DNA from 3 places in the Bradyrhizobium sp. WSM471 genome. Region 1 is predicted to be linked to each of the others. Evidence: riboswitches for the same ligand, from Rfam matches in the RefSeq annotation. Region 1 holds a riboswitch; each other region holds the start of a gene.
The links. A riboswitch is a leader RNA that binds a small molecule or an ion and turns the genes downstream of it on or off. The one in region 1 is predicted to bind S-adenosylmethionine.
Positions count from the first base shown of each region.

Region 2: linked by a shared signal. The riboswitch ahead of BRA471DRAFT_RS34370 (O-succinylhomoserine sulfhydrylase) and the one ahead of BRA471DRAFT_RS00130 (hypothetical protein) in region 1 are both predicted to bind S-adenosylmethionine.
Region 3: linked by a shared signal. The riboswitch ahead of BRA471DRAFT_RS33120 (homoserine O-acetyltransferase) and the one ahead of BRA471DRAFT_RS00130 (hypothetical protein) in region 1 are both predicted to bind S-adenosylmethionine.

Region 1 is NZ_CM001442.1:27,598-37,166, reverse strand. It holds gene BRA471DRAFT_RS00165 (diguanylate cyclase) at 1-774, opposite strand, end outside; gene BRA471DRAFT_RS00160 (LysR family transcriptional regulator) at 1,616-2,581, shown strand; gene BRA471DRAFT_RS00155 (MBL fold metallo-hydrolase) at 2,776-3,750, opposite strand; gene BRA471DRAFT_RS00150 (aminoglycoside phosphotransferase family protein) at 4,105-4,842, shown strand; gene BRA471DRAFT_RS39235 (hypothetical protein) at 5,298-5,444, shown strand; gene BRA471DRAFT_RS00140 (alpha/beta fold hydrolase) at 5,842-6,666, opposite strand; gene BRA471DRAFT_RS40090 (septal ring lytic transglycosylase RlpA family protein) at 6,921-7,430, opposite strand; SAM-I-IV-variant riboswitch at 7,652-7,749, shown strand; gene BRA471DRAFT_RS00130 (hypothetical protein) at 7,782-8,369, shown strand; gene BRA471DRAFT_RS00125 (hypothetical protein) at 8,448-9,044, opposite strand.
Region 2 is NZ_CM001442.1:7,501,169-7,510,737, reverse strand. It holds gene BRA471DRAFT_RS34385 (OpgC domain-containing protein) at 1-1,181, shown strand, start outside; gene BRA471DRAFT_RS34380 (hypothetical protein) at 1,181-1,960, shown strand; gene BRA471DRAFT_RS34375 (SGNH/GDSL hydrolase family protein) at 1,973-2,965, shown strand; gene BRA471DRAFT_RS34370 (O-succinylhomoserine sulfhydrylase) at 3,114-4,310, opposite strand; SAM riboswitch at 4,381-4,460, opposite strand; gene BRA471DRAFT_RS34365 (2'-deoxycytidine 5'-triphosphate deaminase) at 4,541-5,677, shown strand; gene BRA471DRAFT_RS34360 (PAS domain S-box protein) at 5,783-6,193, shown strand; gene BRA471DRAFT_RS34355 (hypothetical protein) at 6,317-7,369, shown strand; gene BRA471DRAFT_RS34350 (MATE family efflux transporter) at 7,585-9,030, shown strand; gene BRA471DRAFT_RS34345 (hypothetical protein) at 9,027-9,536, opposite strand.
Region 3 is NZ_CM001442.1:7,256,735-7,266,303, forward strand. It holds partial or broken gene BRA471DRAFT_RS33090 (hypothetical protein) at 1-282, shown strand, start outside; gene clpB (ATP-dependent chaperone ClpB) at 383-3,022, opposite strand; gene BRA471DRAFT_RS33100 (MOSC domain-containing protein) at 3,265-4,068, shown strand; gene BRA471DRAFT_RS33105 (TIGR02594 family protein) at 4,172-4,969, opposite strand; gene BRA471DRAFT_RS33110 (alpha/beta fold hydrolase) at 5,170-6,033, shown strand; gene metW (methionine biosynthesis protein MetW) at 6,156-6,818, opposite strand; gene BRA471DRAFT_RS33120 (homoserine O-acetyltransferase) at 6,832-8,034, opposite strand; SAM riboswitch at 8,125-8,204, opposite strand; gene BRA471DRAFT_RS33125 (chorismate mutase) at 8,409-9,257, shown strand; gene BRA471DRAFT_RS33130 (histidinol-phosphate transaminase) at 9,292-9,569, shown strand, end outside.

The sequences.
Region 1 (9,569 bases):
CGCTTCATAGGCGATTTGCTTGGTGCGGCCATCGAACGGCGACACGATAGAATACAGGCCCGCTCCAGAATCCTTCAGGTGGTCCATAAACGAGCTTCGCGCTATGTCCTTGCCGACCTGGTCGTCTCGGCGATGGACTAGAACTTTGCCGCTCGTCGTCATGAGAGTAACGGTGCGGTCCTGCTCGGCTTCAAAGCCTTGGTAGAACGACCTGAAATAGGCAAGATCGATCGCCGCGAACACGACGCCTCCGAACGAGCCGTCGGGATTCGGCAGTCGTTGAGTCATGAGCAGAGTCGGTCTTCCGGTGACGCGGGAAATGAGAGGCTCGCTGATGCGGGGCGTAGCGTCTTCAGGATGTGATTGGTGGTAGAGGAAATACTCGCGATCCCCGTTGTTGACCGCTGGCACCGTTTCAAACGACGAAAACATCCAGTCGCCACTCTCCCCCAGCACCCCAAGTTCGCGAGCTTGAGGAATGTTCTTCGCATATTGGGCGAGCAGGTCGTTGATCTCCGCAGACGCCCGCGCGGACTTGTCGGAGTGTCGGATGTACTGGCCCGTCCCGAACAAGGCGAGCGACACTGCGTTGAAGCTTTTGGACGCGTGTTGCGCGAGGGAATGGGTGAGCCCCTGGGTCTCGGATCCCGCTTTGGCGAACGCGAGCGCTCGTTCCTGCACGCCCTTCCAGGCGATCAGAGCCCAAAAGCTTGCGAGTGTGAAGCCGAGCAGCACGAGGATGATCGTTAAGGGAGACTTTACCAACTTAGGCACGGTGCAATGTCCTGTTCGCAAAACAGGATGGACCCGCTTGCTGAAATCGAAGTTTCTGCCGCCATTCGTTGACGATGATTCCCATTCGCATCGTTAATGCGAAGGGAATGCCAAACCTTAGATCTGCCTGGGGTAGCAGTGTTCAGGTCCCACTCAGGCGCTCCGCATGCGATCGCGGATCGCAGTGCATACGCGGCGCTGTTTGCGCCTCAATTTCGCCGTCCGACTCAAGCTGTGGTTGTATTCGTTGCCGGCGTCTCGTCTGTGACGGTTCTCGATCCCGAACCGCCGCGCGACGAAGCGGGGCCAAAGGCCCGGAGAGAACCCCATCAAACCGGGCCTTTGCGCTGTCCGTTGAGCAAAGCGCACGGCGCACTACGTATGTCATCACCGGATCGCTCCGAAAACGTCTGCACTGAACCAGCGGCGGCGGTGAACTTAGGGGCTCGGCGTCCGGTTTGCCTCTGACAGTCGACGTGACACGTCTCCACCCGCACTTCGGCTAGCGTTACTTTGATCCCTTGCGCCTGCGTGGCGACCGGGAGAAGGGCGCTGATAAATAATGCAGTAGCAATCACTCTGCAGCAAATGGTGGCGATCATGATGACCAGTCCTGCTTGGTTTGGAATCCAACTTCGAGTCACACCCCTCATTTGAGGCGTTGGTCACGCATGGTGGGCCTCTACTCCGCCGAACCTTCGACAGGTCCGGCGTTCAGCCAACAGCCATCCAGCAAGCCGCAAGCGTGTTCGCCGGTGCAATGCGGACTATGCGCCATAGAGACATACGTATCAAATTATGATATGTGATCGTTACATAACTGTTTTGATAGGTCCGTGCCATGAAGTGGGTCGATCGCGTCGGACGTCATCTCAAGTTGCGAGACCTGCATATTCTGCTCGCGGTGGTGCGGCTGGGTAGCATGGCAAAGGCTGCGGCCGAACTCGCGATATCGCAGCCCGCAGTGTCGAAAGCGATTGCGGACATGGAGCACATGTTCGGGCTTCGACTGCTCGACCGTAGCCGCAGCGGCATAGAGCCGACGGCCTATGGACGCGCCCTCGTTACGCGCGGCCATGCCATTTTTGACGAACTCAAACACGGTGTTGAAGAACTCGCTTTTCTCTCCGATCCGACCGTAGGAGATCTGCGCATTGGCAGCACCGAGAGCGTCGCGGCTGGATTTTTGCCTGCTGTCATCAAGCGGTTCTCGCTCGAGCAGCCCCGCGTTCGACTCGACGTCGCGCAAGCTGTCATGAGCACTTTGCATTATCGCGAGTTGCGCGAGCGCAGCATCGATCTGCTGATCGGCCGTATTCCGGTGCCGTTCGACGAGGACGACCTCGAAGCGGCTGTTGTGTACAATGATGACACCGTGGTGATCGCAGGCCGCCAGAGCAAATGGGCGAAGTCGCGCAAGCTCATGCTCACCGACCTGGCCGGCGAACGCTGGATACTGCCGCCGCCCGATACAATGCAAGGTTCGCTCGCGCCCAAGCTGTTTCGCGATAGCGGCTCCGAAATGCCACACGCGCCCATCACAACCCTTTCAATTCATTTATGCCTCCGGCTAGTCGCAGGCGGACAATTTGTGACGATGCTTCCAGCCTCGGTGCTGGGTTTCGGCAACAGAGACGAATCACTCAAAGTACTTCCAATCAACATTCCCGTGCGGCGGCGGCCTGTCGCAATCGTAACCCTCAAGAATCGCACACGCAGCCCCGCAGCAAAGCTTTTCATTGAATGCGTCCACAGAACGGCGAGAGAGGACGCGAAGGCGCCGCGGAGCGCACGCAGCGAGAAGTAGGCCAATCAAAGCGGGAGGTGCTGAGGAGGAATGTCGCCTTTGGGTCACAAGCGGTCCTCACCGCCGGCGCCCGGCGGGTCAGCTATGGGCCAGAACAGGACTCTCGAAGCGCTGCCATCTGCGCACTTGTCTGAGCAGCTTTGGACGGCACACCAAGACGCCGTCAACAATTGACGGCTTGGCGCTGGGGTGCTTCAGCGACCAGCCTTACGTTCACTATCGAGCCGCACTTCGGCTCCGCTGCGCAGCGAGGCAATCTGTTTGAGCAACGCGTCTGGATCGACCAACGGATTGAGCTCGCCCGGCTTGCGTGCCGACAGCCTGTCACGAGCTTCCATCAATCCGTTAGAAAACCCATGGGTTGTAAGATGAACCGTGACCGGCCGGTTTTGCTGCTTGAGCAGTCCGTTGAGTCGGTCAAGGCTTGCAATGAAAACTTCGACCTGTTTTGAATTCTTGATGGCATTAAGACCTAAACCACCGATGCTGACGGCTCGGTAGGTGCTGGCACCGTCCTTGACGTCGAAGGTATAGGATGCGGTACCGGCCGTGTGGCCGGGGGTTTCAAACACAGCGAAGTTGTTGCCGCCAAACTGGATGACGTCGCCGTCCTTCACTGCGATATCTTGTGGGATCATCGACCAGCGCAGGGGCGTCGATTCCGATGCCCGCGCCGATTCCATTGCTTCGTCCCAACCAGTTTGCGTCATCACGAATTTTGCATTGGTCAGGAGCGGCTTGAGCTTGGCAGCACCGCCGACATGGTCGAAATGGCCATGCGTCATCAGCACATATTTGATGTCGGCGAGATCGATACCTACCTTGCCGAGATTTGCGACCAACTGATCGACATGAGGCTCATGCAACGTGTCGATCAGCACCACGCCATCGCTGGTCTGGATTGCCCAGGCCGACACCCAGCACGCGCCGACGTAATGGACGTTGTCGAATGCCTTCCAGGGTTCGATGTATTGCGCCTTGGGATCGCGCACAAAGCTGCGCCAAGCAGGCGGCGGCGGCTTTCCGGCAAGCCCGAAATCATTCCAGGCCGCCAGAATTTCCTCGGACGGGCAGCCGTTGAATGGCTGGGCGGTTAGTGGATTGGCCTGAATGATTAGGACGGCGCAGGCAAGCGACCAGATGAGATCGCGTAAACCAAGACGACGCATGTGACCTCCATTTTGTTCGATGCCGGCGCGGTATGAAGCCGCGCGGCGGCATTGGCCTCACCCCAACCGAAGGTCCCATAGATGGAACTTAGGTTCTTTTCTCCCTTTCGCGCAATAGGCGTGCGTCCGTAGATGTCCGTTCCGGGTCAAAGCCGGACTTAGCACCATTTAGCGGAGTGGACGCAGGTCTCTGCAGGTTGAAAGGCGAGGCGGCGGCCGCGACGCAGGGGTTCCTTTTTCCTCGCCGCCGGTGTTTCCTCTGCACGGCGGAGAACGGGCATGCAGGGATCGCTGGGGGAAAAGATCGGTGAAGGCGCCTTTTCCGAAGCCTACGCCTGGGCGCCAGGGCAAGTCGTGAAGTTGTTCAAGGCCGGCGTCTCTCATCTGCTCGGGCGGCACGAGGTACGCATGATCCACGCGGTGTGGGCCGCCGGCGTCCCGGCGCCGGAGGTGTTCGGTGAGGTGACGCTGGACGGGCGCTTCGGCATTTTGCTGGAGCGCCTCGACGGACCGACCCTTTGGCATCTCTCGCGAACCGGCGTGGTGACGTTCGAAGAGGCGGGCGCGATCGTCGCGACATTGGCCATGTCTCTTCACAAGACGTCCCCGCCACCGCACGTCACTTCCCTACGCGAGTATATGGAGACCGAGTTGCGGCACGACGATGGGAAGGTTCCCAAGCACATCGCCACGGATGTCCTCGCCCTGATCGATCGCCTGCCGCCCGGCGACGGGGTCTGCCATTGCGACCTTAGTCCCGGCAACGTGATCATGACGGCGGAAGGCCCAAGGCTCGTCGATTGGACTTTCGCGATGCGGGCGCCCGCCGCCGTCGACTTAGCATTCTTGCATGTCATCCTTTCCGAACTCGCCCCGGAAATAGCCGACAATCCGGAGCGTCCGCGCGCGACCAATGCCGCGGCGCAATCGGAATACGCGCAGCTGGCCGGCATGTCGCTCGCGGAGCTGACGGCGGCCGTAAAGCCGTATTTGCCGATCGTCCGCACCTTCGTCGTCCTTGGTGACGTGGTACCTTCCTTGCGGGAGCAGCTGATCCAGCGCATCGAAGCGGCACTGCGCTCGGGAGACTGAACCATCTTGGTCGCACGCGCGAGCCGAAGAGGCCTGTCGAAGTGAGGCATCAGTGTCTCCTTTGGGTCACAAGCGGCAGTAGGCGCCCACCTGGATCGACTCCGGTTAAGCCCTGACAGCGAACAAGACCCGTCTTCAGCGACCATCAGCGGAGGGCCAATAGGCGCCGGTTCGGCGCAGCGCAGTAAACTTCCAGTCTAATTCGAAAGAGCAGACGCCCTCGGCTTCGGGCGGCGAATCCATCAGACGGACCAAGCCTAGACAAACGCGGTAAGTAACGGCTAGTCAGTCGCATGGGTTGGTTTCCAAATTGGCTGCGACCGTCAGATTTCGGGCTGCGGCCCCGGGCCGGCGCTCAGGTCGACTTACAACCGCTGTCGGAGCGCGGCGGCCGATGGCTGAAGGCGAACTTGTATCGCTTCCCGGGCGCGGTGTGGTCGCGGAAGCGAGGCTGTGTGGAGCTGTCAGAGGGTGACGTGATCGCGCTGCATCTTGTTGTCGAGCGGATCACGGAAGCCGGGCTGAAGGTGCGGCTGTCGGGCCGCCTACGCGGCTGGGACGGTGCGTCGCCTGTTTGGACTTTGCTGGTGCGCAACCGTTAGCGGATTGGGCCCTCCTGAAACGCACGACGTGACAGGTTGGGGTCAGAAGGGCCGGTCTGGCAGCGCGCGCGATGTCTAATCTTCATTGCGAAGCCGCATTAAACCGAACATCGTAGGCACGTCAGATACGGTCAATCGCGTCGGTTTGGCGTAAAGTGCGGACATCCACCCGGCTTCACAAACAGACATCGGTGGATCATCCCATTGTCCAGCGGACTCGCGATCATCGTCCGCCCGAGAAGTGATCGTCCATCATCGCAGCTATTTCGGCCGCCGTATGCCGGACGAAGCAGGCCTCATGGTCTCTTGGTGCTTGCATTTTAGTGATCCATTTGGCTGTCGGCTTTGATCGAAGCCAAGGACTCGTCGGCAACGTCGCGATCCAGCACTCGGCTCACTAGGACTGTATGAAGGAAAGCAGGTCGGTATTGATGAGCTCTGCATGCGTCGTTGGCATCCCATGGGGTAGTCCGGGATAGGACTTCAGCGTCCCATGCTGGAGGAGCTTCACTGACCTTGCGCCGGTCGTCGGGAACGGACAAATCTGGTCGTCCTCGCCGTGCATCACGAGCACAGGGACCTCGATTACCTTCAAGTCGTCGAAGAATTCCGTCTCGGATAGCACCCTAATACATTCGTACTGGGCTATCGCGGCCCCCATCATTCCCTGTCGCCACCAGTTATCGCGAATTCCTTGCGAAACGACCGCGCCCGGCCGGTTGAACCCATAAAACGGGATCGTAATGTCCTGATAGAATTGCGAGCGGTGATTTGCCGTCCCATTGCGAATTCCGTCGACGACCTCTTTAGGCACACCGTCGGGATTTCTCTCGGATTTCATGAAGGTTGGTGGAATAGCACTGATCAGGACGGCCTTTGCAACGTTGTGCTGCTTGCCATATTTTGCGACATAGCGGGTAACTTCGCCGCCGCCAGTTGAGTGTCCGATATGGATGGCTCCCTCGAGATTAAGGCTTCTCACAATCGCGGCGACGTCGGCCGCGTAGGTGTCCATGTCGTGCCCCCGGGCCGTTTGGGTCGAGCGGCCATGGCCACGGCGGTCGTGAGCGATCACGCGGTAACCGCGCGCCAGAAAGAACATCATCTGGCTATCCCAGTCATCGGCGCTCAGAGGCCAGCCGTGGTGAAAGAAGAGCGGTCGACCGTTGCCCCAATCCTTGAAGAAAATTTCGGTGCCGTCCTCGGTTTTGATAAGGCCCATGGGTCTAGATCCTGCTGTTGGTCGCCGACGTCTTCACGACCATCAAGCTTAGTAACCAGCCAGCGTCTTCTCAGATCGCACGTTTGTGGCCGTTGAGTCGAACGGTCCGCTCGACGCGTGAAACGCATTCGCGAATGCGGCCTTCCACTTTTGATCGCATCGGTTTGCCGGAAAGAAACGGAGTTCCAATCGCATCGGTCCCGCAGACTGAGCGTAGCTACAACAGGAGACGATGCGCCCTGAGCGGCTCCGGCCTAATGGCGACGGTGATGGCGCGGCGCAGGAGCCATCGCCATCGAGGACCCGAACGCTCCCAACGGACTCATGCCGTCCTGCATCGGTTGGAAGAACCCCGGCATGGCCGCCGCAGCGACGGGACGTTGGCGGCCTCGGCTCGCGACCAAAGTCCCACCGGATCCCATTTGGACAATCGTCGCGGTCACGTTGCGATGGGTGCAGCGACAGCCGAGCGCACTCGCGGCCGCAGGCGATAGATCAAGGAACGCGCCGGTGAATGGACCGCGATCGTTCACCGTGACCCGGATCGACCGACCGCCGCTCTGAACCATCAGGACCGTGCCGAAGGGCAGCGTCCGGTGGGCGGCGGTCATTGCAGCACAGTTGAGCACGCCCCCGGAGGCTGTGCGGCGACCGCACAGACGGTCACTTCCGCCGTAATAGGTCGCGCTTCCGGAGAGACGATGCGCCTCGGCTACGGAAGAGAGCGAGAGAAGGACGATGCCGGCCACGACCATGCGTTTCATGCTGGATCCCTCGGTATGAAAGAGGCGCTGCGACAGTGTCGCCTCACCGCTAAGTCCAATCGGAGGTCCTACGGAGGGCTCGGCGCAGAACAAACCGCCAGCCCATAGGCAGCTTCATCTCTGTTGATCGGCAAAGGTGCCGGAAATGGGGCATGCTGGGGCGGGTTTGACCTCGAGACCGCCCTAAAGCCGTTGACAGCGGGTATCGGTGCGATATGTCTGTGCTGCATCCTGAGAGGACCTGACGGTCCCGCCAACCAGCCTTGACCGGCAACGGTGGTACGACGATGTGGCCCGCAGGGCAACAATAGGTCGCCAGTCCTCCAGATGCGCATGACCTCGGAGGGCCCTATGTTTTCACGACGTGGATTTCTGATCGGAACGGGCGGCTTGCTGACGATGGCGTTCGTCGGTGACGCGCGGGCATTCATACGGCGGAAGGAGGCACCGCTGCTGGCTGTCCCGCCGCGCACTGCACACACGCTCTACTGGGATTGGCCGGATGGTTTGGACGAACCGCAATTGTTTCTCGATGGCGAGCCTGAAGTCATTGCCCCTGAGCCTCCGACCTGGCGCGTGTTTCTGAATAGCCTGGACGCAAAGGACTACACCGCTGGTGAAATCAAAGAGCGGCTCGAACAGATGAGCTTCGACCCAAGCCACCTAGACCAGCAAATGGACGGCGCCTGGTGGGAACTGCACTATGACCGCGTGTCCGGTCCCTCTGCGAAGGCCTATCGCCTCCTTAAAGGGATCGATCTTGGTCCTGACCTCGACCCCAGTGTTGATGGCCCGCACCTCGATTTTGTGGAGGGTGGCGGCAATCAATTCGACTACTCGCTTCATGTGCATCCAAGCGACCTGCTCGCTCTTTCTCTCCTACAGGCGCGTCTGATCGATCTGCGACTGCCAATCAAAGTCGAGAGATGGGATTCTTAGAGCCGCGCCCCGTAAACGGCGTTGAAGGCATTGCTTGTCCATCTGCCGCCGCGCGCCAAGACAGAAGCCGCAACATAGCTAGGCAAATGTTGCTTTGTAGCCGGGCTTGAACCATTTCAATTCAGTTCCGGCGGGCGCGTCCCTATCCCAAACAAACCAGGCATATGCGGTTGTGCCACTGCCCTTGGGATCAACGCCGCTCGGGTAGAACGTAATGCGCTCGCTGAAGACCCACACGCGGGCGGGTGGGGTAAGAGAAAAGATTGTGTTCGCTCTGTTCACGCCTTCTAAGAACGCTAGACGCAGCAGCAGCGCAAATTTCCGGTTTGCAAGCTTGAGGCCGTTGGCCACAAAGCCTTCGGCACAGTTGTAGGGAGGATTGGTCACGATATTGTCGGCACGCTGGGCCGCCTCGAGGAAGTTGACGCCAGTTTCCCCATAGCCGCGATCGTACAGATCAGAGCTCCGAACGGGCTGCCCAGTCTGCTTCAGAACGCGGCACATGGCACCATCGCCGCACGCGCACTCCCAAATATCGCCGCTGAACTTCTCGTTGTCGATCAACGCGAACGTTGCCCAGGGTGGGGTTGGGAAAAAGTCAGGCCCGCTGAGATCGGCGAACCGTTTCATTGCAGGTTTGAACCCGCCGTTGAGATTGTACGTCGTGTCCACCATGTCAGCTCCTTGCTCGCATATAATAGCAGGGCCATTGGCTCAACAGGGTTGGTGAGACAGTTTGACTCACCCCTTCCACTCTCGCCTTTGGGACATATGCGGGGCAACGGCAAACTCAGCATCCATCATCGGTAAGTTCGACGTGCGAAAATTTTGTCGCGGCGGGTTGCGGCCGGCGGCCCCACGACGACCGGGGGGTGCCAGGGGGCGGCTCAGGTCTCGATGTTGAAGCGCCGCGATCAGCCGCCGTGTCCAGGATCATCCCGGCGCCGTCGCACAAGGCCCTTCTAAGGCCTCGGCAGAGTCCTTCGGGGCATATCCCGGGGGCTTGCGCTCCTGCATTCGCGGCACGCCGAACCATGGCGCGCAGCCGCATCACGAACTGCTCTGCAAGCTAGGCTAGTCATCAACACAACGGCGCCCATTGGAGGTGATGAGCGCAGTTGCCTTGCCAGGGTGCGGCACACGATCTGCCTCTAACTTTCAAAAACTCTACTTTGTGAAAGACAAAAATCGGCCTTGCAT
Region 2 (9,569 bases), 310 kb from region 1:
GCGCGGCCGCGCCGGCGATTTCGCTGCCCGCCATCGGCGAGCGCGAGCTCCGGCTGGACCTGTTCCGCGGCCTGGCGCTGTGGCTGATCTTCATCGACCATTTGCCGCCGAGCCTTCTGACCTGGTTCACGATCCGCAATTACGGCTTCAGCGACGCCACCGAGATCTTCATCTTCATCTCCGGCTATACCGCCGCCTTCGTCTACGGTCGGGCGATGCTGGAGTCCGGCATCGTCGTCGCCACCGCGCGCATCCTGCGGCGCGTCTGGCAGATCTACGTCGCCCACGTCTTCCTGTTCACGATCTTCCTTGCCGAAATCTCCTACGTCGCGACCAGGTTCGAGAACCCGCTCTACACCGAAGAGATGGGCATCATGGATTTCCTCAAGCAGCCCGACGTCACGATCGTGCAGGCGCTGCTGCTGCGCTTCCGTCCCGTCAACATGGACGTGCTGCCGCTCTACATCGTGCTGATGCTGGCGCTGCCCTTGATCCTGTGGCTGATGAAATGGCGCCCCGACGTGACGCTCGGCCTCTCGGTCGCGCTCTACGCGGTGACCTGGGAATACGATCTCTACCTGTCGGCCTATCCGAACGGCTTCTGGGCCTTCAATCCCTTCGCCTGGCAATTGCTGTTCGTGTTCGGGGCATGGTGCGCGCTCGGAGGTGCGCGACGGATGTCGCGCATCCTGGCTTCGCGGGTGACGATGTGGATCGCGATCGCCTATCTGGTCGCGGCATTCTACGTGACGCTGACCTGGTATGTGCCGCAGCTCTCCCACTTCATGCCGAAGCGGCTCGAGCAGTGGATGTATCCGATCGACAAGGCCGACCTGGACGTGCTGCGCTTCACGCATTTCCTGGCGCTGGCCGCGCTCACCGTGCGCGTCCTGCCGCGGGACTGGCCCGGCCTGAAATCGCCCTGGCTGCGGCCGCTGATCCTGTGCGGATCGCATTCCCTGGAGATATTCTGTCTCGGCGTCTTCCTCGCCTTTGCCGGACATTTCATCCTGGCCGAAGTCTCGGGCGGCCCGGTCATGCATGCGCTAATTAGCCTCTCCGGAATCCTGATCATGTGGGCCATGGCCTGGCTGATTTCGTGGTACAAGCGGGTGGCTGACAAGAGCGGTTCGAAAACCAAAAGCGCCGTCGGCAGCGCCGATATGGCGGGAGGGGGCTGATGAAGGCGAAGGTTTTCCTGAGCCTGATCCTGCTGTGCGGTGGTCTCGCCGCGCCTCCGGCGCGCGCGGATGATGCTGCGCCGGCTGCTTCAGCCGTGCCCGCAGCCTGTGAAGTGCCCTCCTATCTGCTCACCAGCGAAAGCCAGCTTCCCAAGGTCGCCGATGCCATCAAGGCCGGCAAGCCGCTCGAAATCCTGGTCATCGGCAGTCGCTCGACCACGATCCCGGCTTCCGAGGACGCCTCTTATCCGGCGCGGATGCAGACCATCCTGAAGGACAAGCTGCCGCCGTCCGAGACGGTGCACGTCTCCGTAGAAATACAGAGCAAGAAGACGGCCGAGGAGGCGGCCGCCAGCTTCGTTAAGCTGATGGAAGCAAAAACGCCTACTTTGGTCATCTGGCAGACCGGGACCGTCGATGCTATCCGAGCCATCGATCCCGATGATTTTCGTGGCGCGGTGACCGAAGGGGTTGTTGCGTTGCAAAAGGCAGGGGCTGACGTCGTCTTGATGAACTTGCAGTACAGTCCGCGTACCGAAACCATGATCTCGGTGCCGCCATACCTCGACAATATGCGGGTGGTGGCGCAGGAGCACGATATTCCGCTGTTCGATCGGTTCGCGATCATGCGGCAGTGGAATGATCAGGGGCAGTTCGACCTGTTCAGCCCGTCGCGCGGGCCTGAGCTGGCGAAACAGGTCCATGATTGCCTCGGCCGGGCGTTGGCACAGTTCGTGATCGACGCTGCGCATCTGGAGCCGGCCCAGCAGCAAAATTGAGGTCTAGCGTTAATGAGTTCTCTCCGCCCTTTTTGCCTGACGGCATGGCTGGCTGTGCCCGCAGCAGCGCTGCTGCTGGTGCTGAGTCCGGCCTCGCAGTCGCACGCGCAGACGCAGGCCGCACAGGCAACGCCGGCCCCGGAGCAGTCGGCTGATCCGGCTCCCGCTTCACCGTCCCAGACCACAGTCGCAGCGACGTCCCCCGACCAGCGCGGCATCACGGCGCGCGCCATCGACAAGGTGAAGCAGGTCGCGAAATCCGCCGGCGACGTCTTCAGCCGCGTGCCCTGCCTGTCGCCGAAGGGCGGCGCGAAGGCGATGGGCTCGCTGCCGCACGTCGCGGGCAAGCTCGTCGCCGGCCAGCCCGTCGTCATCGTCGCGTTCGGCTCGTCCTCGACCGCGGGATTCGGCGCGAGCTCGCCGGAGTTCAACTATCCCAATCGCCTTGCCGCGCAGCTGCGCCGGCACTATCCGACCGCCGACATCACCGTCGTCAATGCCGGCGTCGGCGGCGAGGACGCGCCCGAGATGATGAAGCGTCTCCAGAAAGAGGTGATCGACGTGCATCCGGATCTGGTGATCTGGCAGGTCGGCACCAATGCGGTGCTGCGCAATCTCGATCCCGGCGATACCGCCAAACTGGTCGAGGACGGCATCAGCCGCATCCAGGCCGCCGGCGATGCCGACGTCGTGCTGGTCGATCCGCAATATTCGCCCGCCGTCAACCAGCGCGCGGACAGCGCCGGCAAGATGGTGAAGCTGCTCGGCAAGGTCGCCGAGCTCCGTCACGTCGGCATCTTTCCGCGCTTCGAGGTGATGCGCGACTGGCACGAAAAGCAATCGCTTCCGGTCGAGAGTTTCGTGATCGCCGACGGCCTGCACATGAACGATTGGGGCTACGCCTGCTTCGCCCAGCTCCTCGGCGACGACATCATCCGCTCCGTCGGCCAGATCAAGCTCGGCGTCAACGTGCCCGCGGACGTGCGGACCTACCGGCCGATGTGACTTGTCGTCCCGGCGAAGGCCGGGACCCATACCGCGTGATCCATCAATGGTGCGCGGTGTTCGTACCGCTCCCCCCCCTTAACTCTGGGTCTTCGCCAAACTGCTTCCTGTGGTTATGGGTCCCGGCCTTCGCCGGGACGACAATAATTCACGCCTTCTCCAGCGCCGCGGTCAGATCCTCGATCAGATCGTCCGCGTGCTCGAGCCCCGCCGAGAAGCGGATAAAGCCTTCGCTGATGCCGAGCGCGGCGCGGTCTTCCGGCTTGAGGCGCTGATGCGTCGTCGTTGCCGGATGCGTGACGAGGCTCTTGGCGTCGCCGAGATTGTTCGAGATCTTGGCAAGCTTGAGCTCGTTGAGCACGCGGAACGCCGCCTGCTTGCCGCCCTTGACCTCGAGGCCGACCAGCGTCGAGCCACCGCGCATCTGTTTCTTCACCAATGCAGCTTGCGGATGATCGGCGCGGCCGGGAAACACCAGCCGTGAGATCTTCGGATGGCTCGCCAGCACGTCCGCGATGCGCGCCGCCGTCTCGGTCTGCGCGCGCACGCGCACGGCGAGCGTCTCCAGGCCCTTGAGCAGGACCCAGGCGTTGAACGGCGAGATCGACGGGCCGGTCTGGCGCATGAAATTGTGGATGTGCTCGGCGATGAACGCTTCCGAGGACAGGATGATGCCGCCGAGACAGCGGCCCTGGCCGTCGATGTGCTTGGTCGCGGAATAGACCACGACGTCGGCGCCGAGCGCGAGCGGGCTCTGCCAGATCGGAGTGGCGAACACGTTGTCGACGACGAGCCGCGCGCCGCCGCTGTGCGCGATCTCGGCAATGCCGGGAATGTCGAGCACGTCGAGCGTCGGATTGGTCGGGCTCTCCAGGAAAAACGTCTTGGTGTTCGGCTTCATGGCGCGCTGCCATTGGTCGAGATCGAGGCCGTCGACCAGCGTGGTCTCGATGCCGTAGCGCGGCAGCAAATCCTGCACGACGTAGAGACACGAGCCGAACAGCGCGCGCGAAGCCACGACGTGATCGCCGGCCTTGAGCGGCGCCAGGATCGCGGTCGTCACCGCGGCCATGCCGGTCGCCGCCGAACGGGCCGCTTCGGCGCCTTCGAGCTCGATCATGCGCCGCTCGAACATCGAGATGGTCGGATTGGAGTAGCGTGAATAGATGAAGCCGGGGTCCTCGCCCTTGAACCGCGCCTCGCACTCCTCGGCGCTGTTGTAGACGTAGCCCTGGGTCAGGAACAGCGACTCCGAGGTCTCGCCATATTGCGAGCGCAAAGTGCCGGAATGGACCAGGCGGGTTTCGGGACGGTAGTGGGCGGTTGGCGCCGGGGACTTCGACATAGGACCTCCTGAAGTGACCACCGAAAATGGTCACAAAAAAACCGGCCTGGAACATCTCCACGGGCCGGGATCACAGAGGTCCCCGGCCTGTTTAGCGACTTATTTAACGTGGCTGCAAGCCGGCCGGCTCAAATCACCACGGGATAAGTCATGCTCATATTCCGCAATGCCCTTTCCGTCAAGACGTCCATCGGATAGCCGTAAAACGCTCATATTTCCCGCATGTCGGGATGTGTTTGATCCCTGCTGAGGACCCCCGGTTGACGTTCACGGTTGCCGCCGACGCCAATGGTATCCTGCCCGACCGCATGATCGCGGCGATGGCGGAGGGCGGTCTCATCCTGCCCGCTTACGACTTCGTCGAAAGCCAGATCCAGCCGGCGAGCCTCGATTTGCGTCTCGGCGACATCGCCTATCGCGTGCGCGCCAGCTTCCTGCCCGGTCCCGGCGCCACCGTGGCCGAGCGCATCGACGAGTTGAAGCTGCACGAGTTCAGCCTCGCCGACGGCGCGGTGCTGGAGACCAACTGCGTCTACATCGTGCCGTTGCTCGAAAGCCTCGCGCTGCCGCCGGAGATCGTCGCGGCCGCCAACCCGAAGAGCTCGACCGGCCGGCTTGACGTCTTCACCCGCGTGATCGCCGACGGCACCCGCCGCTTCGACATGATCGGTGCCGGCTATCACGGCCCGCTCTATGCCGAGATCAGCCCGAAGACGTTCCCGGTGCTGGTCAGCGAGGGCTCGCGCTTGAGCCAGGTGCGCTTCCGCACCGGCGATGCCATCCTCAACATCGACGACCTCGAGGCGCTGCATGCGACCGAGCGTCTCGTCGATATCGACGATGCCGATCTCACCGGCGGCGTCGCCGTCTCTGTTGATCTTTCCGGCGAGAAGAGCGGGGGCTTCGTCGGCTACCGCGCCAAGCGCCACACCGGCGTCATCGACGTCGATCGCCGCGCAGGCTATTCCGTCGAGGAGTTCTGGGAGCCGATCTCGGCCCGCCCCGACGGCAGCCTGATCCTCGATCCAGGCGAGTTCTATATCCTCGCGTCGAAAGAGGCGGTGCAGGTGCCGCCCGATTACGCCGCGGAGATGGTGCCGTTCGATCCGCTGGTCGGCGAGTTCCGCGTGCATTATGCCGGATTCTTCGATCCCGGCTTCGGCTATGCCGGCGCCGGCGGGCTGGGCTCGCGCGCCGTGCTCGAAGTGCGCTCGCGCGAGGTGCCGTTCATCCTCGAGCACGGCCAGATCGTCGGCCGCCTCGTCTATGAAAAGATGCTGGCGCGCCCCGACGCCATGTACGGTCAGCGCATCGGCTCGAACTATCAGGCGCAGGGGCTGAAGCTGAGCAAGCATTTCCGGGTGTAGCGATCACCCCTCGCCCGGATGGAGCGCAAGCGTCCTCCGGGAAAGTCTCACTTGTGGCACGATCCCGGATTATGCTGCGCTCCATCCGGGCTACAAGGTGCTGACATGATCAATTCATCCGAACTCGACGCAAAAATCCTCGATGACGTCGCAGACGCGCTGATCTATTCGGATCGCTCCGGCACCATCATGCGCTGGAATCGCGCATCGTCCGCACTGTTCGGCTTCTCCGCGGACGAAGCGCTGGGCCAGAATCTCGACCTGATCATTCCCGAACATCTGCGCGCCGCGCACTGGAAGGGTTTCGAGGCCGCGCTTGCCAGCGGCGCGATGAAGCTTGCGGGCAAGCCGACACTGACCCGCGCGCTGCACAAGGACGGACGCAAGCTCTACATCGAGATGACCTTTGCGCTGGTGCGGGACGCCGCTGGGGTGGTGCAGGGATCGGTGGCGATGGCGCGCGACGTCACCGAGCGCGTCGAGCGCGAGCGTGCCGCCAAGGCTGCGCAAATTTAGGGCTGCGCAAACTTCGTGATGCGGAATTGGCGCGCCGGCGTGCAGGGCGCCCCGCGTGCGGCTCGGCTTGTCCGTCGCCGGATGCAGTGACACACTCGATCAAAACAACGATCGGGAGCGAACATGACCGCCGCATCAGACGTCGCGCAGGAAGCTCAGTGGAAGCGCTGGCGCGCCGTTGCCGATCTCTATCACGCCTATTTCACCGGCCTGATCCTCACCGTGGTCACGCGTCGCGGCACGGCGGATGCTGCGGAGTTCGTCTTTCGCGTGTTCCGCCGCCAGCAGCAGGAGCGCTTTCTGCCGGGGCTGAAGAAGCTCGGGCTGAGCCATCTGCCGCCGGCAGTCGCCGCCGCGCAATATCACTACCTCTCGAACTGGATCGGCGGCGTGCACGTCGAATACATGTATGAGAGCGACCGCAAAGCCTGGATCCGCTATCCGCCGCCGCGCTGGATCTGGAAAGGCACTGCCATCTGCGGCGTGCCGGGCGAAGTCTCGCGCGCGATGCTGCGCGGCTGGCACGCCAACAACGGTGTGGCGCTCGGCGATACCAGATTGGGGTTCGTCTGCACCAAGCAGAGCGTCGACGGCCAGGACGGGCTCGAAGGCTACTATCACCAATATGACCAACCGCTCGAGCTCGACCAGCGCCTCGTGTTCGCGCGGCATCTCGAAGCGCCGCTGTTCGATGCCGCCGCGGCTCCGGCCTTGCCGGTGTCAAGCTGGCCGAGACCGCGACTGGAAAAGGCCTATCGCAACTACGCGATGGAATATGTGCGCACCGCCGCGCCCGTGATGGTGCAGCTGTTCGGTCCGGAGGATGCGGGCTATCTCCTGCACCTCACGGGCAAGCTGATCGGGATGCAATATTTCGATGAGGTCGCCGCGGCGCTATCGATGGGCCGCGGCGGTGCGGGCGAGTTCGCGACGTTCCTCGACGCGCTGTTTGTCGCGCAGGACGATGTGGCCGAGACGACGCAATCCGAAGGCACGTTCGAAATCCGTCAGCAGAGCTGGAAGTTGATGGACGGCGTCGCCGATAACCACCCTGCTTGCGCCAAAGTACTGGCGGGGTTGTTCGAAGGGCTTGCGGCCGGATGCGGGCGGCACATCGGCGTGCACCTGTCCCCGACACCGCCCGGCCGTTCGCCATTGGTCTGGACGATTGGGTAATGCCGCGCGGGCGTCTCGAAGGATGGCCCACGGAGACTGAGAGTCGCAATTCCACGGGCTGAAATGCGCTGCCGCAGGGCACGCCTGCACCTGGCGCAGGAGGAATCGCTGCGTGTCGTGCTAACAAGCCTCTCGTTGCGCCCTGCGCGCGAACCAATTCATTGGCACACCTACGCATTGCCGCGCCGCAAATGGCGCTTTCTCCCGGAGAGGACATGTCAGACATCGCCGAGATTCCGGTCGATGAACAGGAGCGCCCGCTGCCGCCGCCTCCGCGCCCCGTGAGGAGCGCGCTGATGGACGGGCCGATCCTGCGCACGCTGCTCGGGTTGGCTTGGCCCAACGTGGTCGCGCTCTCCGCCGGCACTTGCACGGTGATTGCGGAGACCTCCTATATCGGGCGGCTCGGCGTGGAAGCGCTGGCCGCGATGGCGCTGGTGTTTCCGACAGTGATCCTGACCATGACCATGTCGGGCGGTGCGATGGGCGGCGCGGTGGCCTCCGCCATCGCGCGCGCGCTCGGCGCCGGCGATCGCGAGCGTGCCGGGACGCTCGCCGCGCACGCGCTGCTGATCGGCATCGGCTTCGGCGTCGTCTTCATGCTGGGCATGCTGATCTTCGGGCCGCGCGTTCTGGAAATGCTCGGCGGCCGCGGCGATGTGCTGACGCATGCTATCGCCTACACCCAGGTGTTTTTCGGCGGCGCGGTGCTGCCCTGGCTGCTCAACACGATGGCGGGCGTCCTGCGCGGCACCGGCAACATGAAGCTGCCGTCGCTGTTGATCCTCAATTCTGCGGCCTGGCAGATCGTGCTCGGCGGCACGCTCGGCCTCGGGCTCGGTCCGGTGCCGCAATTCGGCATGCGCGGCGTCGCCGCCGGCGCGCTGATTGCCTATTGCATGAATATCGGCGTGATGGGCTGGTACCTGTTCTCCGGCCGCGCCCGCGTGACGCCGAAGCTGCGCGACCTGCGCATCCAATGGGTGATGTTTTTCGACATCCTCAAAGTGGGGGCCATCGCCTGCTTCTCGCCGCTGCAATCGGTGCTGACGATCTCGATCTTCACCCACATGCTTGCGAAATTCGGCACCGCGATCCTGGCCGGCTACGGCATCGGTGCGCGGCTGGAATTCCTGCTGACCTCGATCGCGTTCTCGTTCGGCATCGCCTCGGTGCCGATGATCGGCATGGCGGTCGGCGCCGGCCGCATCGCCCGCGCCAGGCGCATTGCCTGGATCGCGGCGGCGAGCGCCTTCGTCGCCGTCGGTGCACCGGCGTGTCTGGTTGCGATCTTCCCCGATCTCTGGGTCAACATTTTCACGGACAGTGCGACCGTGCGCGCCACCAGCCATCAATATTTGTCGACGGTGGCGCCGTTCTACGCCTTCATCGGCCTCGCCTCGACGATGTATTTCTCGTCGCAGGGTGCTGCGAAGGTGCTCGGCCCGGTGCTGGCGCAGACCGCGCGGCTGATCTACATCTCGGCGGTCGGCTGGTGGCTGTCGACGCATGATGCCACCGCCCAAAACTTCTTCTGGCTGGCAGGGAGCTCGATGGTCGTGCTCGGCCTGCTCTCGTGCTCCAGCGTGGTGCTGACACGCTGGGGACCGCGCCAAACCAAATCTGCGATCAGGCCGGCGCTGTCGGCCGCTGCGGACTAGCGATGCCTGTGGCGGCGATGACCGCCACCGCCACCGACATTGGCGAGCCGCATCAGTTGCGGAATCATCGCCATCATGTCGCCGCCACCGGCGCCGCCGATCATGCCCATGATATCGCCGCCGCCTATGCCGCCCATTCCGGTCGGCATGTATCCGCCTGCGCCCATCGGTGCGTAGCCGCCGTAATTGGGCGCGCCGAAACCGCCGCCGAGATTGCCACCGCCGAGGCCGCCAATTCCGCCGCCGCCCATCATGCCACCAAGACCACCACCGCCATTCTCCATCATGCGGCTCATCATCGGGCCCATGGTCTGCATCATCATGCCGAAGCGGCGCTTGCCCATCTTGGCCTTCATCATCTCCAGCATCGGCGCCATTTGGGTCATCATGTCCTCGCCGCCGGCACCGCCGCCGCCGAGGAACTGCGCCTTTGCCGGCGCGCTCGAAATCGAAAACATCAGCAGCACGGCGGCCGCCTGGCAGATCACCTTGTCCGCACCTCTCATGGCCTGCTCCTCGCGTGCGTGGCGCCGCCGGGA
Region 3 (9,569 bases), 550 kb from region 1:
CGAAAAGACGGTCATCGCCAAGGACCTGAAAATGCCCGAAGGCATCGCCCGCGCCAGCGACGGCAAGCTGATCGTGGCGGAGGTTGGTGCGAAGCGGTTGATCGAGATCGCACCGGAGAGCGGCACAATCACCGAGATCGCGGCCATCTTCCATTCGGCCTGACGGGTGCGCCCGGAGGGCTGCCGACGCATATTCCGACGGGCGTCGGCATCGGGGAATCCGGCACGATCTATTTCTCGTCTGACATCGAGAACGCGATCTACAAGGTCACGAAGAAATAGGTCGCCGCAGTAAGTTCGCCGACAACCCGCAAGACAAATCGCCCCGGAAAGACTGACCTCTCCGGGGCGGCTTGTTGCTTCAGGCGTCGAATGCCGGCGCTCAGTTCAACTTCCGCTTCGACACCGGCGCCTCGAACTGGGCGATCTCCGCGGTCTGCGGCGCCTTGCCGTTGAAGGTCAGCACGTTGCCTTCGGACGAGATCGCAACGGTATCGCCGTCCTTGACGTCGCCGGCCAGGATCATCTCGGCGAGCGGATCCTGGACGTGACGCTGGATCACGCGCTTGAGCGGTCGTGCGCCGTAGGCGGGATCCCAGCCCTTGGCGGCGAGCCAGTCGCGGCCGGCAGCGTCGAGCGTCAGCACGATCTTGCGATCGGTCAGAAGCTTCTGCAGCCGCGCGAACTGGATTTCGACGATCCGGCCCATCTCGCTCCTCTGCAAGCGGTGGAACAGGATGATCTCATCGACGCGGTTCAAGAACTCTGGCCTGAAGTGCGACCGCACCATTCCCATCACCTGCTCGCGCACGGCCGAGGTGTCCTCGCCTTCCGGCTGGTTCACCAGAAACTCCGAACCGAGGTTCGAGGTCATGATGATCAGCGTGTTGCGGAAGTCGACGGTGCGGCCCTGGCCGTCGGTGAGGCGGCCGTCGTCGAGCACCTGCAACAGCACGTTGAACACGTCAGGATGCGCCTTCTCGATCTCGTCGAACAGCACCACCTGGTAGGGCCGGCGCCGCACCGCTTCGGTCAGCGCACCGCCCTCGTCATAGCCGACATAGCCCGGAGGCGCGCCGATCAGCCGCGAGACCGAGTGCTTCTCCATGTACTCGGACATGTCGAGGCGGACCATCGCGGTCTCGTCGTTGAACAGATATTCGGCGAGCGCCTTCGTCAGCTCGGTCTTGCCGACGCCGGTGGGTCCCAGGAACATGAACGAGCCGGTCGGCCGGTTCGGGTCCTGCAGCCCCGCGCGCGAACGGCGCACGGCGGTCGCGACTGCATGCACGGCTTCGGCCTGGCCGACGACGCGATTGCCGAGCGAGTCCTCCATCCTCAGGAGCTTGTCCTTTTCGCCTTCGAGCATCTTGTCGACGGGCACGCCGGTCCAGCGCGAGACCACTTGCGCGATGTGGTTGGCGGTGACCGCCTCCTCCATCATCTCGCCGGAATTCTCCTTGGCCTCGATCTCCGCAAGCTGCTTTTCGAGCTCGGGGATCCGGCCATAGGCCAGCTCACCGGCCTTCTGGAATTCACCGCGCCGCTGCGCGTTGGCAAGTTCGACCCGCAAGCCGTCGAGCTCGGCCTTCAGCTTCTGGGCGTCGGAGAGCTTGTTCTTCTCCGCGCTCCAGCGTGCCGTGAGCGCCGCGGATTTCTCCTCGAGGTCGGCCAGCTCCTTCTCCAGCGTCTGCAGGCGGCTCTTCGAACCGGCATCGCTCTCTTTCTTCAATGCTTCCTGTTCGATCTTCAGCCGGATGATTTCCCGATCCATCGAATCCAGCTCTTCCGGCTTGGAATCGACCTGCATCTTGAGCCGCGCGGCCGCCTCGTCCATGAGGTCGATGGCCTTGTCCGGCAGGAAGCGGTCGGTGATGTAGCGGTTGGACAGCGTCGTGGCGGCGACCAGCGCGGAATCGGTGATCCGCACGCCATGGTGCTGCTCGTACTTGTCCTTCAGCCCGCGCAGAATCGAGATCGTATCCTCGACCGAGGGCTCGCTGACGAAGATCGGCTGGAAACGCCGCGCCAGCGCCGCGTCCTTTTCGACGTGCTTCTGGTACTCGTCGAGCGTGGTGGCGCCGATGCAGTGCAGCTCGCCGCGGGCGAGTGCAGGCTTGAGCAAATTGGACGCGTCCATCGCGCCATCGCCCTTGCCGGCGCCGATCAGCGTGTGCATCTCGTCGATGAACAGGACGAAATTGCCCTCGCTCCCGGTCACCTCCTGGAGCACGGCCTTCAGCCGCTCCTCGAACTCGCCGCGATATTTTGCACCTGCAATCAGCGAGCCGAGGTCGAGCGACAGCAGCTTCTTGTCCTTCAGGCTCTCCGGCACGTCGCCGTTGACGATGCGCAGCGCCAGGCCCTCGGCGATGGCGGTCTTGCCGACGCCGGGCTCGCCGATCAGGACGGGATTGTTCTTGGTCCGGCGCGACAGCACCTGGATCGTGCGGCGGATCTCCTCGTCACGGCCGATGACCGGATCGAGCTTGCCGTCGCGCGCCGCCTGGGTCAGGTCGCGGGCATATTTCTTCAGCGCGTCATACGCGTTCTCGGCCGTCGCGGAGTCCGCGGTCCGGCCCTTGCGCAGCGCTTCGATCGCCGCGTTGAGGTTTTGTGGGGTGACGCCGCCCTTGGCCAGGATCGTGCCCGCCTCGCTGGTCTTCTCCAGCGCCAGGCCGAGCAGCAGCCGCTCGACCGTGACAAAGCTGTCGCCGGCCTTCTCGCCGGCCTTTTCGGCGGCGTCGAAGGTGCGGGCGAGCTCGGGCGCCAGGTAGATCTGGCCGGCACCGCCGCCAGAGACCTTCGGCACCTTGTTCAGGGCGTCCTCGGTCGCCTTCAGGATTGCGCGGGAATTGCCGCCGGCGCGGTCGATCAGACCGGCGGCGAGGCCTTCATTGTCGTCCAGCAATCCTTTCAGGACGTGCAGGGTCGAAAACTGCTGGTGCCCTTCGCGCACCGCAAGCGACTGCGCGGACTGGACGAAGCCCCTGGAGCGTTCGGTGTATTTTTCGATGTTCATATCGTGATCTTTCCCTCGGCCTGCCCCTGGAGCCCTCAAAGGCACTCCAAACGGCATCTTCATTGGGTTTCCGATGACCGCATTGACGTTTCTCAACCGGCAACGGTCGTTATCAGCCGGCGCTGGCGCCGGCCTGACCCAGATGTGGGAAGCGAGGCCTCGGACCGGAAGAGGCGAGTTCACAATTTCGTGCGCATATCCGCCCGCTTGGCGCCCGTGGGCCGAATCCCCTAAGTAGCGGCATGACACCGAGCGCAATCACAGCCAGCCAGACCGCCGAGATCACCGGCCTCTACCGCTACCCGATCAAGGGCCTGACGCCGGAGCCCCTGCCCCGCGTCTCCCTGCGAGCCGGCCAGACCCTGCCTGCCGACCGCCGCTACGCCATCGAGAACGGCCCCAGCGGCTTCGATCCGGAAGAGCCGCAGTGGAAGCCGAAGATCCAGTTCCTGATGCTGGCGCGCAATGAGCGGCTGGCTTCGCTCGAGAGCCGGTTCGAGGACGCGACCAACCGCCTGACCATCCGCAAGGACGGCCAGATCGTCGCCAGCGGCGACCTCGAGACCGCCGCCGGGCGCGCCGCCATCGAGGGCTATTTCAGCGAGAACTTCCAGCCGGAGCTGAAGGGCCCGCCCAAGATCCTGTCCGGCCGCGACCACAGCTTTTCCGATGTCGCCCGCAAGGTCGTGTCCATCATCAATCTCGACAGCGTCCGCGCGCTCGAGACCATGCTCGGCGGCACCGCCGTCCACCCGCTGCGCTTCCGCGCCAATCTCTACGTGAAGGGCTGGCCGGCCTGGTCCGAGCTCGACCTCGTCGGCCAGACGCTGGCGATCGGACAGGCCCGGCTGCAAGTGGTCAAGCGCATCAAGCGCTGCCCGGCCACTAATGTCGAGCCTGATACCGCCAGGCGCGATCTCGAAATCCCGGCCACGCTATCGAGCAATCTCGGCCACATGGACTGCGGCATCTATGCCGAGGTGATCGCCGACGGCGACATCGGCGTGGGCGATACGGTTGCGTTGGAAGAGCCGAAGCTGGTGTGACGCGGCCCGTACTCCGTCATTGCGAGGAGCGAAGCGACGAAGCAATCCAGGGGGCACCCGCGGAGGGCTTCTGGATTGCTTCGCTTCGCTCGCAATGAGGCCGTCAGTTCGGCATCACATACGCATAGATCCGGCCGCGCGAGACCGGTGCTTCGCGGACGCGGTTGCCGTTGTTGCCGGAGATCATGATCGGATTGCCCTGCGCGTCGACGCCGGTGACGATGCCGACATGACCGCCCCGGCCGCCGCGCGACATGACCGCGATGGCGCCGACCTGCGGACCGGAGACGCGCGTGCCGTAATGCGCGAACGAATTCGCCATATCGGAGCCGGTGCCACGGTGACCGGTCTTCTCAAGCACCATGTTCATGAACCGCGCGCACCACAGGCTGCCGCGCCCGGTCGGATTGCCGCCGACATAGCGGCGTGCCTCGGACACGAGGCCCGACCCGCCGCCGAAGCCGCCGCTGCTCGTCGCGCTATTGGCCAAGCCGCCAACATTCGCGTTGATGGCCATCCCACCCCCACGCCTCGTGGCGATTCGACGGCTGGCGCGCGTGGTCATCCCACCGCTGGTAACCATTCCACCGCTGCCCATCATGGCCATTCCACCGCTTCCACTCATGGCGATGCCGCCGCTATTGGCGTTCGGGTCATAGCTGGCGAAGGTGTTGCCGAAGCCGCTCGCCTGCAATTGCGCCGCACCGCGCTCGAAGCGCGAGCTGCGTGCATGATACCGGAAATGATGATGTCTGCTGGCGTGATGCGCGTAAGCGTGCCGCTCTGCGCTATGACGATGAGATCGTGCTGACGCCGGAGAGGTGAGCGCGGCGACCGCCGCGAAGAAAACAGCCAGCGCGACGACACAGCGCGACAGGCGAGACGCAAACAACTCGAACATTCTTCATCCTTCGTTGACACCCCCACTTCCCAATCGGCCCGTGCGGTGGCCGACATCCGCGGGCTGTATCAGTATCCCGATGTGGCAAGAACAAGACGCGGTCCCGAAGAATTTGGACGATGATTAACAAGTGTTAGGATCGTATGCGCTGACCGCAGGACGGCATTCCAATGCCGCAGCCACCTCAGGGAGAAAACCGGATGCCTCACGCCCTCACGAAAGACAATTGCCGCCTCTATTTCGAAGAAGCAGGCACGGGCACGCCGATACTTTTTCTGCACGAATTCGCGGCCGACTACACCAATTGGGAGCCGCAGATGCGCTACTTCTCGCGCGGCCATCGCTGCATCACCTATTCCGCGCGCGGCTACACGCCATCGGACGTCCCTGATGGCGAGGTCTACGGCTACACGCATTTCTACACCGATGCGCTCGCGGTGCTCGATCATCTCAAGATCGAACGCGCGCACTTCGTCGGCCTCTCGATGGGGGCCTATTCGTCGCTCCAGATCGGGCTCAACGCGCCCCAACGTGCGCTGTCGATGACGCTCGCCGGCGTCGGCTCAGGCTCGGAGATCGAGAACCTCGACGCCTGGCGCCAGCAGTGCCGCGCCAACGCGGAGCAATTCGAGATGCTCGGCTCGACCGAAGTCGCAAAAGTCACGCGCGAGGCGCCGAGCCGGATTCCCTTCCTGGTGAAGGACCCGCGCGGCCACGCCGATTTCTACGCCGCCCTGGCGCGGCACGACGCCCAGGGATCGGCGCGGACGATGCGCGGCTTCCAGGCCGGCCGTCCCTCGATCTTTACGATCACGGACGCGATCAGGGCCGCCACGACGCCGGCACTCATCATCTGCGGCGACGAGGACGATCCGTGCGTGGGCGCAAGCCTGTTCCTGAAGAAGCATCTGCCTGCGGCAGGGCTCGCCATGTTTCCGAAGTCCGGCCACGTGCTCAATCTCGAAGAGCCCGCCCTATTCAACGAAGCGGTGGAACGGTTCGTCACGCTGGTGGAAGCGGGAAGATGGCCGGTGCGCGATGCGCGGACGTTGGCGGCGCATTAGCGCGAAGACGTCATCATACGCGCCGTCGCGTAGCCCGGATGGAGCGCAAGCGTAATCCGGGGCCTTCGCCTCCGCGGATAGAATCCCGGATTGCGCTACGCTTCATCCGGGCTACGGGAATCCTACTTCCTGCCGCCTCGCGTCAGCAAGAACACGCCCTGCTCGCCGAACAGATTCCACACCCACCAGGGCATCCGCAGCCGCAGCGGACGGCCGTAGAGGTCGAGCGCCTCGGCACGTTCCATCTTGACGTCGATCGCGTCGCAAAGCTCGACGAAATCCTTGATGGTGCAGAAATGGATGTTGGCGGTGTCATACCAGCTTGCCGGCAGATTCTCCGTCCGCGGCATGTGGCCGCCGATCAGGAGCTGGAGCCGCATCTTCCAGAAGCCGAAATTCGGGAACGACACGATGGCGCGGCGGCCGATGCGCAGCAAATTCTCCAGCACCACTTTCGGCTGCCGCGTCGCCTGCAACGTCTGCGACAGGATCACGTAGTCGAAGGCGTCATCCGGATAGTTCACGAGGTCAGTGTCGGCATCGCCCTGCACCACTGCAAGGCCCTTGGCGACACAGCGGTTGACGCCCTCGCGCGACAGCTCGATGCCGCGGCCGTCGACGCCGCGGGTTTCCAGCAGCTGGAGCAGGTCGCCCTCGCCACAGCCGACGTCGAGCACCTTCGAGCCCGGCTTGACCATCTCGGCCACCAGCACATGGTCGGCGCGAAAATCACCGGGCTGCCCGGTCGCAACGCCGCCCAGCGGCAACGCTTCCTGTACAGACATGGCTAGCCGTCCTTTAAGCTTTCTTGGCAGTGAGCCCGCGCGCCTTGCCTGCCGATTGCAGGAAGGCACGGCCGATGTCGAAGAACTCGGGCACGTCGAGCAGGAACGCGTCGTGGCCGCGATCGGTTTCGATCTCGGCGAACGACACCCGCGCACTCGACGCATTCAGGGCGTGCACCAGCGCGCGCGATTCCGAGGTCGGGAACAACCAGTCGCTGGTGAAGGAGACCACGCAGAAGCGGGTCTGGATCCCCGCGAACGCCTTCGCCAGGACGCCGCCATGGTCGCCGGCGATGTCGAAATAGTCCATCGCGCGGGTCAGATAGAGATAGGAGTTGGCGTCGAAGCGCTCGACAAAGGACGAGCCCTGGTAGCGCAGATAAGACTCGACCTGGAAGTCGGCGTCGAACGAGAAAGTCGGCAGTTCGCGGTCCTGCATGCGCCGTCCGAATTTTCGATGCAGGGCGGCGTCCGAGAGATAGGTGATGTGCGCCGCCATCCGGGCGACAGCGAGCCCGCGATGCGGATGGAGGCCGTGGTCGGCATAGCCGCCATGGTGCCAATCGGGATCGGCCATCACCGCTTGGCGGCCAAGCTCGTGAAACGCGATGTTCTGCGCCGAGTGTCGTGTCGAGCAGGCAATCGCCAGCGCGGAGAACACGCGGCTCGGATAGGCCGCAGTCCATTGCAACACTTGCATGCCGCCCATCGAGCCGCCGACGACCGCGAACAGCGTGTCGATGCCGAGCCGGTCGATCAGCATCGCCTGCGCGCGCACCATGTCGGGGATGGTGATGACGGGGAAATCGAGACCCCAAACCTTGCCGGTCGCGGGATTGATCGAAGCCGGACCGGTCGAGCCCATGCAGCCGCCGATCACGTTGGAGCAGATGATAAAATACTCGCTGGGATCGAGCGGTCGGCCGGGGCCGACCAAGGTCTCCCACCAGCCGGGCTTGCCGGTGACAGGGTGCACATTGGCGACGTGCTGGTCGCCGGTCAGCGCATGGCAGATCAGGATCGCATTGGAGCGATCGGCATTCAGCTCGCCGTAAGTCTGGTAGGCGATCTGGAACGGGCTGAGATCGACCCCGCAATCGAGCCGCAGCGGCTGCTCCGAGCCGAACTGCGCGAGCTGCGAGCTCGGATGATCCACCTCGTGCGACCGCTCGTCGGCGGTGATCGCGGGACTCGGAATTGACTGGACGCCAACCATCTGACCATCGACCTCGTTTGCGATCGTAGAAGTGACCGCATTGACATCAGGCCATGAAAAACCCGGCCTGAACGATAGGTTCGGCCGGGATCGAAAGCGTCCCCGGCCTGTTTAGCGAGTTTTTTAACGTGGCTGCAAGCCGGCCGGCTCAAATGACCACGGAACGGGTAAAAACTACCGTCTCAGGCGGTTTTCGTCAAGTCGCGGCCCGGATCGCCCAAATTCGCCCGTCGCGCCGCGGGCGGAAAAGGCCCGATTTCCCATTGCAATTCTCTTTGCTTTCGCAGCCCCGACTGCCTAATCAGGACATCCATCGCAGCGGTGACGGCTCGACTGATCCGCATTGGAACGCCTCGCAACAGCACCTCACAGACATGTCCCAACGTCCGCCCGCGCCACCATCGCTCCAGGAATTGCGCAAGGAGATCGACGCGATCGACGAGGGCATGCATCGCCTGCTGATGCAGCGCGGCGACATCATCGACCGCCTGATCCAGGTGAAGCAGACCCAGGAGGTCGGCTCGGCGTTCCGTCCGGCGCGCGAGGCCGCCATGATGCGTGACCTCGTCCAGCGCCATCGCGGCATCCTGCCGCTCGACACCGTCGAGAGCATCTGGCGCGTCATCATCGCAACGTTCACTTACGTTCAGGCGCCGTTCTCCGTGCATGCCGACATTTCGGCAAGCGAGCCCGCGATGCGCGATTCCGTACGCTTCCATTTCGGATTCACCGTGCCTTACGTCGCGCATTTCAGCGCGCAGGCGGCGGTCGAGGCGGTGGCGAAATCCAAGGGCGACCTTGCGCTGGTCTCGGCGACCTCCAGCCGCACACCATGGTGGCTGGAGCTGGAAGCAGAAGGCGCACCGAAGATCATCGCACGGCTGCCTTTCGTCGAGCGCGCCGACCATCCGGCGGCGTTGCCCGTGTTCGCGGTCTCGCGCGTCGCCGACAGCGCCCTGGTGACGGAGGTCGAGACCTTCAGCGTGCGCGTGTCGGGGTGGAACGCCGAGGTCGCGCGCGCCCTGTCGCCGCTCGCCGAGATCGTGGCGGTGCCCGATACCGCCTTCGACGGCGCCGCGCTGCTGGTCTCGGTCACCGCGACGAGCAGCCTCGACAAAATCAAGACTGCCCTGATCGAAGCGGGTGCCTCGGTGCGCTCCACGGCCCTCGTCGGCAGCCACGCAACCCGCTATACGGTGCCCCCGACCGGGTCGAAATCGTAAGTCGCGAACCGCTTAAGCCATTCCGGAGTTAAAGATGTCCCGCCCCGTGCCGAACCCCGGCATTCTCGATATTGCGCCCTACACGCCCGGCAAGACCCCGGTGCCGGAGCCGGGCCGCAAGGTGTTCAAGCTCTCGGCCAACGAAACGCCGTTCGGGCCCTCGCAGAGGGCGATCGAGGCGTTCAAGCACGTGGCTGATCATCTGGAAGACTATCCGGAAGGAACCTCGCGCGTGCTGCGCGAAGCGATCGGGCGCACCTTCGGGCTCGATCCCAACCGCATCATCTGCGGCGCCGGCTCGGACGAGATCCT